Regions from separate parts of the Lelliottia amnigena genome, predicted to be linked through region 3. Evidence: predicted binding sites of a transcription regulator. Region 3 holds the regulator's gene; each other region holds the start of a gene.
What was found. Region 3 encodes CRP, which controls carbon source genes, mostly activating them, when cyclic AMP is high. Its sites were predicted from a motif close to ATGTGANNNNNNTCACAT; they were not measured.
Positions count from the first base shown of each region.

Region 1 (3,283 bases), 950 kb from region 3:
CAACGTGAACAGCCGCACCGCTTTGGTAGTACGCTCGGAAGTTATGGCGTCGGCTATGGCCCGTATATGCATTTGCCGTTCTATGGTAGCTTTACCGTTCGTGATGACGGTGGCGATATGGTTGATACGCTTTATCCGGTTCTGTCATGGCTGACGTGGCCGCTATCGATTGGGAAATGGACGGTCGAAGGAATTGAAACGCGCGCGCAATTGCTGGATTCTGACGGCCTGCTGCGCCAGTCTTCCGATCCTTATATCATGGTGCGTGAAGCTTACTTCCAGAATCATGATTTCATTGCCAGCGGTGGCAAGCTGAAGCCGGAAGATAACCCGAATGCGAAAGCTATCGAAAACGAACTGTCCGAGATTGATGCGGAATAAATAAAAAAAGGTGAGCAAATGCTCACCTTTTTTAATGATTGCGGAATTAGAACGCGTAGTTGAAGTTAGTACCGAACAGCCACGCTTTACCTGCAGATTTGAATTCGTACGCAGACACACCTTCACCCTCGGTGAAGCTGACGTTCTGACCATGCATGTAGGATGCACCCACATCAACAGAAGCATCGTCGTTGAAGGCATATGTCATACCTGCGCTCAGCCAGAAACGGTCCTGATCCGGAATTGAGATAGAACGTTTGTCGGCCGGCACTGGGCTGTCATCGAATGCGATACCCGTACGGAAGGTCCAGTTCTTATCGTAGTAGTAGGTTGTACCCAGCGCGATACGATAAGCATCTTTGAAGTTTTCGTCTTTCTGGAACAGCGTCTGGCCGTTGTCGCCCGTCGCTTTCAGTTCCTGGAACTGGCTCCAGCTGGTATAAGTCAGGCTATAGTGAACGGCCCACTGTGGCGCGACGCGGTTATAACCGGACACTTCCCACATTTCAGGCAGGTTCAGAGTCAACGCACCGTTCTGTGTTCTTCCGCCGGTACCGGTTGGCAGGGAAGTCATCCCCATGCTGGCGAAAATACTGTTAAGCGCCGGGTTAATGGAGCTCTTATAGTCGCCTTCGAAGTCGATTTTAACTTCTGAACGGTAAGTCAGACCCCAGCGGTTGTTTTTATCCAGCTCATACAGAATGCCGGCATTCCAGCCAAAGCCCCACTCATCACCCTTCAGGTATGCAATTTGGTCGCTCGGTGAGCTAATACCATCCCTGTATGGAGGAGGGAGTTGGGAAGCCAGTAATGGACCCAGATCGCCCGCGTAGCGTTCGATTTTCGCTTTGGCATAAACGGCATCAAAGCCAAGGCCGAAGCTCCAGTTACTGTTCAGACGATATGCACCGCTCAGGTTCAGGTTCATCGTCGTCAGATCGGTTTTGCCGCCGTAAATACCTGCGCCATAGCTGTCATTGAATTCGGTTGCCAGACCATAGTTTGACGTGACCGATGCACCCCAGCCAAACTGATCGTTAATGGGCATCACGAAGTGCATGTTAGGCACCCAGGCTACCGGAGCAATATTGTCCTGATTCGCGCTTTGCCCTGTCAGGCTGGATTTTCCGGTGACGTTTACATCAGGATCGATATAAACCGCACCGATAGAGAAGGTTGGGCGATCAAACATCGTGATCAGCGCCGGGTTACGGCTCACGTTGCCTGCATCATCGGCAATTGCGCCTTCCCCAGAATAGGCACGGCCAAGGCCAGAGGAAGAAAATTCGTTGAGCTGGAAGCCCGCTGACCAGGCGGACGTTGATACGATTGCCACTGCGACTGCCAGCGCAGTCTTTTTGAACAGGGTTTTCTGGCTCATGACCATAACCTCATTGAGTTTTTTTTATTCAATAATTGTTACACGTAGTAACAGGAGCGCGGAGTGTAGGGTCTGTGGTAACACTTAGAAATCAGACCAGTGGCGAGAGTATAGGTCTGACCAGATGGAATGTTGCAAGTTTGTTTATTAAGTTTTTCAAAGATGTTTATCGAAACGGGATCTGCGTGGCAAAAATGCGACCCGTCGCACTCATTGAAAAGGGTGATTTTTGCGTTAGATCATTTTTTAGTGTGATATCGCTCACTTATCGCCTTTTGCGCCATTAACGACTGGAGAGACCACCGGCTCGGGCGTAAAATATCGACAACGTATTTATCTCGCGCCGTGCGCGAATCCAGAGGAACTTGAGCTATGAGTAAATGCAGTGCTGATGAAACCCCGGTTTGCTGCTGTATGGATGTCGGTACCATCATGGACAATACGGATTGCACCGCGTCTTACAGCCGCGTGTTTAGTAAACGTGCGGACGCCGAAGAAACGCTGAGTGCATTGACTAAGCGCGCTCGCGACGTGGAGTCCGATCCTTGCGAAATCAAATCTACGCTCACCGAAGTTGAAGGTGGTGTGAAACTGGATATCGATTTCATTTTTGCTTGCGAAGCAGAAACATTGATTTTCCAGCTCGGCTTACGTTAATCCCGTCTTTTACGCCTCTGTTCTTCAGGGGCGTTTTCTTTTTCTTCTCTGTGTTTTAGCTCGCATTTTTTCGTTTCCCTGATTGGCTGAATGTAAAAAAATGGTTAAGACTGTTATCAGGTCAGACCACTTTATGCGTTTTGTCATTAACAGGGGAGTGTTATGAGTCAGGCATTACCGCTTATCACCCGCCAGGGCGATCGCATCGCCATTGTCAGCGGATTGCGTACGCCATTTGCACGCCAGGCGACGGCATTTCATGGAATACCGGCTGTCGATTTGGGCAAAATGGTGGTGGGGGAGATGCTGGCTCGCAGCGAAATATCCCCTGACGTCATTGAGCAACTGGTTTTTGGCCAGGTTGTTCAGATGCCTGAAGCACCGAATATCGCTCGTGAAATTGTGCTGGGCACCGGTATGAATGTGCATACCGACGCGTATAGCGTCAGCCGCGCGTGTGCGACCAGCTTTCAGGCGGTGGCAAACGTCGCTGAAAGTCTAATGACGGGAACCATTCGCGCCGGTATTGCGGGTGGCGCCGACTCTTCTTCCGTTTTGCCTATTGGCGTCAGCAAGAAACTGGCGCGTGTGCTGGTGGACGTCAATAAAGCGCGCACAATGGGGCAACGCCTTAAGCTTTTCTCTCAACTGCGTTTACGCGATCTCGCACCTGTTCCTCCTGCCGTCGCGGAATATTCGACGGGCCTGCGCATGGGCGACACCGCCGAGCAAATGGCGAAAACGTACGGTATCACGCGCGAACAGCAAGATGCTTTGGCGCATCGTTCACATCAGCGCGCTGCGCAGGCCTGGTCAGAAGGCAAGCTCAGGGACGAAGTGATGACGGCGTATATCCCGCCATTT
Region 1 covers NZ_CP077236.1:429,884-433,166, reverse strand. The annotation lists gene mlaA (phospholipid-binding lipoprotein MlaA) at 1-381, shown strand, start outside; gene fadL (long-chain fatty acid transporter FadL) at 428-1,762, opposite strand; gene I6L74_RS02035 (YfcZ/YiiS family protein) at 2,135-2,419, shown strand; gene fadI (acetyl-CoA C-acyltransferase FadI) at 2,582-3,283, shown strand, end outside.
Region 1: the regulator CRP is predicted to act here: its motif matches at 2,012-2,029, upstream of I6L74_RS02035 (YfcZ/YiiS family protein).

Region 2 (3,283 bases), 1.2 Mb from region 3:
GACGTTTCGCGAGTCGAGAAGTTATCCGTGACCGAACCTGCGATCACAATCGTTTTATCGGTGATAATCGGCGGGGAGGTCGGTTCATACAGACCCGGCGTGGTATCCGGCATATTGGTCTGCAGATTCAGAATGCCTTTGTTGCCAAAGGTTTCGCACAGCTTGCCGGTTTCGGCGTTAATGGCGAACAGTCGGCCATCGTTGACCGGCAGCATGATGCGACGCGGGCAATCGGCCACCACTTCCGGGCTGGCATTATCCGCACGGGCTTCGTGATAGGACACGCCACGGCAGGTAATATGCTGGAAGGACGGATTAGAATTAAGCTGCGGGTCGAAGTGCCATTTCTCTTTACCGGTAGCGGCATCAAGCGCGAACAGACGCTGGTGCGCGGTACACAGGTAAAGCATGTTGCCCACTTTGATCGGCGTCACTTCGTTGGTCAGTTCGCCCGGATCGTTTGGCTGCTTCAGGTCGCCAGTGCGGAACACCCAGGCTTCCTTCAGGTTTTTAACGTTATCGGCGTTGATTTGCTTCAGCGGAGAATAACGTTGGCCTTCCTGGTTGCGGCCATAAGCCGGCCAGTCACCGTCTGCAACGTCAGAGATTGCCGCAGCGGGTGTGGAATCTGCGCTCAGCGTGCCTTTCACTTCCTGCGGATCGTTAAATCCAGCCCAGGTTAGCATGCCGCCCGTAATCAGCAGGGAAACCACCAGCGCGGCAACCGCACCGCTGGAAGGAACCCTCAGGCGACGCCAGACGAATGGCAGGATCAGCCAAATCCCAAAGAAGACCAGGATGTCGCTGCGCGGCGTCAGCGCCCAGAAGTCGAAGCCAACTTCCCAGACTCCCCAAATCATTGTGACAAGAAGCAGTGCAGCATAGAGCCACAGTGCGGATCGTTTACCCTTTAAGAGCAGAACGGTTACGCCAACCATAACCAGGCCCGCAATCGGGTAATACCAGGAGCCGCCTAATGCGACCAGCCAGACGCCACCGATTAACAGATAGAGTGCGCAAAACGCTGCGAACGCTGCTGTTAATGTCACCAGTAGACGCGACTGTTGAACTTTTGTTTCAGCCATAGAAAAGTACTCTTCAGTTTTGTTAAAATTTTGATAGCAATTAATTATAGGTATTAACAAGTGTGATCGGAATCACAAATTGAGCTTTTAACAACTCATGCGCCAGGCCAATCCATTTGCTGGTATACTGCAGGGCTTGTGAATCAATGCCGGACGCCAGGGCATCCTCATTGATAGATTGGTTTTAAAATCATACGGTTAGTAAAATGAAACATACTGTTGAAGTGATGATCCCGGAAGCGGAGATCAAAGCGCGTATCGCTGAACTGGGTCGTCAAATCACCGAGCGTTATCAGGACAGCGGCAGCGAAATGGTGCTGGTGGGTCTGCTGCGCGGCTCCTTCATGTTCATGGCAGACCTGTGCCGCGAAGTGCAGGTGTCCCACGAAGTCGATTTTATGACCGCCTCCAGCTACGGCAGCGGCATGTCGACCACGCGTGATGTGAAAATCCTGAAAGACCTGGATGAAGATATTCGTGGCAAAGATGTGTTAATCGTTGAGGACATCATCGACTCCGGTAACACCTTGTCTAAAGTGCGCGAAATCCTGAGCCTGCGTGGGCCAAAATCGCTGGCGATTTGCACCCTGCTGGATAAACCCTCGCGTCGTGAAGTCGACGTTCCGGTGGAATTTATCGGCTTCTCGATTCCGGATGAGTTCGTGGTGGGTTACGGCATTGATTATGCGCAGCGTTATCGCCATCTGCCGTATGTCGGCAAAGTCGTGTTGCTGGACGAGTAAACGAAGAAAAGTAAAAGCCGGGTCACGCCCGGTTTTTGCACGCTTATTTATGATTGACGTGTTTTTTTGTCAGGTTAGACACACCCTGACGATAGCGTTGTTCAAGCGTTTCGCGGTTAGTCGCGGTAACTTCCAGATTGCGCAGCAACCCGTCATGAATACCGTATGCCCAGCCATGAACTGACACCTTCTGCCCGCGCTTCCACGCTGAACGCATAATGGTCGAGTGTCCTAAGTTGTACACTTGTTCCATCACGTTAAGTTCACATAGCGTGTCCAGACGACGTTCCTGCGGCATTTCACCCAGCAGTGAACTATGTTTGAACCAGATATCGCGAATGTGCAGTAGCCAATTATCGATCAAACCCAGTTCCGGATTTTCGATTGCTGCCTGTACGCCACCGCAGCCGTAGTGGCCGCAAATAATAATATGTTCAACTTCCAGAACGTCCACGGCGTACTGAACAACGGACAGGCAGTTGAGATCGGTGTGAATCACCAGGTTTGCAACGTTACGGTGAACGAACAGTTCGCCGGGTTCAAGACCTGTCAGGCGTTCTGCCGGGACGCGGCTGTCGGAACATCCAATCCATAGAAAGCGCGGGTTCTGCGCTTGCGCCAGTTTTTCGAAAAATCCCGGATCCTCTTCTATCAGCATTTTTGACCATAGTGCATTGTTGCTGATGAGTGTATCTATGTCATTCATAGAGGTTAACGACCTGTAACCGAGTAATAGCGTTGCGCTAATATAGGGTAACTCGACTTTTATTGAAACCACACAACGTGTGTCAGAACTATAGGTAAGCTTATTTCATGACAATTGCACTGGAGCTTGAGCAGCTTAAAAAAGTCTATCCGGGCGGCGTCCAGGCGCTACGCGGGATCGATCTGAAAGTGGAGGCCGGGGATTTTTATGCCCTGCTGGGGCCGAACGGCGCGGGGAAATCCACCACCATCGGTATTATCAGCTCGCTGGTAAACAAATCTTCCGGCAAAGTCGCGGTGTTCGGATATGACCTGGAAAAAGACGTGGTCAACGCCAAACGCCAACTGGGGCTGGTGCCGCAGGAGTTTAACTTCAACCCCTTTGAAACCGTGCAGCAGATTGTGGTCAATCAGGCGGGGTACTACGGCGTCGAGCGCCATGACGCGGTCGCGCGTAGCGAAAAGTATTTAAAACAGCTCGATCTGTGGGAAAAACGCGACGAACGTGCGCGCATGTTATCCGGCGGGATGAAGCGTCGTTTGATGATCGCTCGTGCGCTGATGCACGAACCCAAGCTGCTGATCCTTGATGAGCCAACTGCGGGCGTGGATATCGAACTTCGCCGCTCAATGTGGGGCTTTTTGAAGGATTTAAACGATAAAGGCACCACGATTATTCTGACAACGCATTACCTTGAAGAAGCCGAAATGCTCTGTCGTAACATCGGTATCATCCAGCACGGTGAACTG
Region 2 covers NZ_CP077236.1:2,583,183-2,586,465, forward strand. The annotation lists gene I6L74_RS12085 (glucose/quinate/shikimate family membrane-bound PQQ-dependent dehydrogenase) at 1-1,085, opposite strand, end outside; gene hpt (hypoxanthine phosphoribosyltransferase) at 1,292-1,828, shown strand; gene can (carbonate dehydratase) at 1,872-2,534, opposite strand; gene I6L74_RS12100 (ABC transporter ATP-binding protein) at 2,642-3,283, shown strand, end outside.
Region 2: the regulator CRP is predicted to act here: its motif matches at 1,146-1,163, upstream of hpt (hypoxanthine phosphoribosyltransferase).

Region 3 (3,283 bases):
GCCCGCCAGGGTGTAACCGTCCGGGACGTGGAAGTGCAGCGTGACGCCCGCAATCACCAGACCGGCAAGGGTCCCGCCCGCCCGGTGCAGGATCCGCACCCGCGTCGCGCCATAGCCGTTCTGCGTCACGAACAGCACGGTCATTAAAATCCAGTAGGGCTTGGGTAAATGCAGCGCCACGCCCATCAGGCTGGCGATACTGAGCATCACGCTAATGCGCGCCGCATTACGCAAAGCAGGGGATTTAAATGACAGATAGCTTTTGAGCGCCGGCAGCAGTGGCAAACGTTTCTGCTTATCCGCCATCAGATCACGGGAATAGAGCGGACGCTGAGTGCGCAGCACGCGTGCGATACGGCTGAAGTGCCAGGCGCAGAACTGCCCGACCGGGTTGTCGGGATGCTGACGGGCAATTTTCTCCAGCGCGCCCAACTGTTTATCCATGGTAAAGCGTGTGGGATAGCGGTGATAGAGAATATCGTCAGCCAGCACGCGCAGTCGCGCCGCGACCGTCTGGGCATTCCAGCGGATCACCGCTTCGGCGTGACTGCGCTCCACCAGCTTTTGCACTTCCTGTGGATGATGCAGGCTGACGGAAATATGTTCCTGTAAATCCAGCCCTACCTGAAACGTGCGCAGTAGCCGTTTGTATTCATGATTTTTATTGGCCGCCAGCATGTGTAGCTGCTGATAACACTGGCTGATTAAATCGACCACTTTTTGCTGACGCGTCAGCAGCGGCGGCAGCGCCTTTTCCGGATCGGTGTGCTGCGTCAGCAGGGTGTATTTTGCTTCGCAGTAATCAGCGAGCTGAACGTAGAGCAGGCTTAAGGATTCGCGCAACGGCTGCTCGCGCCACATCCAGAACCAGAACCAGTTGAATAATCCGTACCACAGCGTGCCAAACGCGTAGATCAGCAGCGGTTCCCAGACGGGCATATTCCCGGCGAGGCTGAGCGTAAAGATCGATGCAATCAGTGAGGCGGGAAGCAAGCGGGCATGCAGAGAACTGATTTCCGCCGTCACGCCGAGCGTGAGTGCCAGTACGGTCAAAATCAACGGCAGGGGGATATCGCGCGCCAGTAATAGCTGTACCGCGAGACTGCATCCGGCAAACAGCGAGCCGCCAATAATCAGGCGCTTGAAAAAGCGTTTATGCGGGGTATCGAGACCGGCAATATTACAGCAGGCAGGAACGAGAGAAAAAAGCAGACCGTGTTGCAGATGACCCAGAATCAAACCGACGGCCACGGGGAGACATAACACCAGCGTTTGCCGAAGTGCGTAGTTAACTTCCGGGTGATAGATCAGCCTGCGCCACATAGATGCCAGAGACAAAAACGGCGTGACACCTTGCGATGGCACGCCGTTCGACCGGAATTAACGCGTTCCGTAAACCACGATGGTTTTACCGTGAGCGGAGATCAGGTTCTGATCTTCCAGCATTTTCAGGATACGGCCAACGGTTTCACGGGAGCAACCCACGATCTGACCAATTTCCTGACGGGTAATTTTAATTTGCATGCCGTCAGGGTGGGTCATAGCGTCAGGCTGTTTCGCCAGGTTCAACAGCGTTTGCGCGATGCGACCCGTTACATCCAGGAAGGCGAGGTTACCCACTTTCTCGGAGGTGATTTGCAGGCGGCGAGCCATCTGCGAAGACAGGCGCAACAGAATATCCGGGTTAACCTGAATCAACTGACGGAATTTTTTGTAGGAGATCTCAGCCACTTCACAGGCTGATTTTGCACGTACCCAGGCGCTACGTTCCTGGCCTTCTTCAAACAGGCCCAGTTCGCCGATGAAATCGCCCTGGTTCAGATAAGAAAGGATCATCTCTTTTCCTTCTTCATCTTTGATAAGCACTGCCACCGAGCCTTTGACGATGTAATACAACGTTTCCGCTTTTTCACCCTGGTGAATCAGCGTGCTCTTCGATGGGTACTTATGAATATGGCAATGAGACAAGAACCATTCGAGAGTCGGGTCTGTTTGCGGTTTGCCAAGCACCATGCGCTGTTATCCTCTGTTATAAGCTGTCACCAGAGTCATAAATCGCATCCTGACTCTGGGGTTGCAATCGAATTCTTCCCCGTACCTGGGAACTAGGCTGTCATAAATGTTTGCAGCCTGTAATGTTTGATGTCCTCTGCATACATGTGTAACGTCAATGTATTACTGTAGCATCCAGAGTGTTTTAGCATAGCTTTTGCCGCGTGTCTCCTGGTGTCTCGCTTCAGCATGACGCAGGTCGTCTTCCGTTGCGAGAATTGTAACGCGCGGGTAATCTGTCCGGAAAAATGCAACGTCGGAGTGAATAAAATGCAAGCGCGTGTGAAATGGGTTGAAGGTTTAACGTTCCTCGGCGAATCCGCTTCAGGACACCAGATTTTGATGGATGGTAACTCCGGCGATAAAGCGCCAAGCCCGATGGAAGTGGTGCTGATGGCGGCGGGCGGATGCAGCGCCATTGACGTCGTCTCGATTCTGCAAAAAGGGCGTCATGACGTCACCGATTGTGAAGTGAAGCTGACATCTGAGCGTCGCGAAGAAGCGCCGCGTCTGTTTACGCATATCAATCTGCACTTCATTGTGACTGGCAAAGCGTTGAAAGATGCCGCGGTTTCCCGTGCGGTGGATCTTTCTGCGGAGAAGTACTGCTCGGTGGCGTTGATGCTGGAGAAAGCGGTGAAAATCACGCACTCCTACGAGGTGATCGACGCGTAAGCGTTGACGAGAGTCAGACCCTCTCCCACAAGGAGAGGGAAAAGGATCATTCGATCTTTTTGCCTTCCATCAGCCGTTGCACCAGCGGCATCATGATCAGCTCCATCGCCAGTCCCATCTTCCCGCCCGGCACCACCAGCGTATTAATGTGCGAAATAAACGAGCCCTGCAGCATCGCCAGCAGCCACGGATAATCAATATCGTCCAGATTACGGAAGTGGATCACCACAAAGCTTTCGTCCAGAGACGGAATCGTTTTTGCCGCAAAGGGATTCGAGGTATCCACCGTCGGGACGCGCTGGAAGTTAATGTGCGTGCGGGAAAACTGCGGCGTCAGGAAGTTAATGTAATCTTCCATTGAGCGCACCACCGAGTCCATGACCGCTTCACGCGAATGGCCGCGCTCGCTGGTGTCGCGGGTGAGCTTCTGGATCCACTCCAGGTTGACGATAGGCACCACGCCAACCAGCAGATCGACGTGCTGCGCCACGTCATGCTGCGGCGTCACCACACCGCCGTGCAATCCTTCGTAAAACAGCACATCGGTCGGTTCCGG
Region 3 covers NZ_CP077236.1:1,377,000-1,380,282, reverse strand. The annotation lists gene I6L74_RS06610 (YccS/YhfK family putative transporter) at 1-1,323, opposite strand, end outside; gene crp (cAMP-activated global transcriptional regulator CRP) at 1,381-2,013, opposite strand; gene I6L74_RS06600 (OsmC family protein) at 2,323-2,727, shown strand; gene I6L74_RS06595 (phosphoribulokinase) at 2,774-3,283, opposite strand, start outside.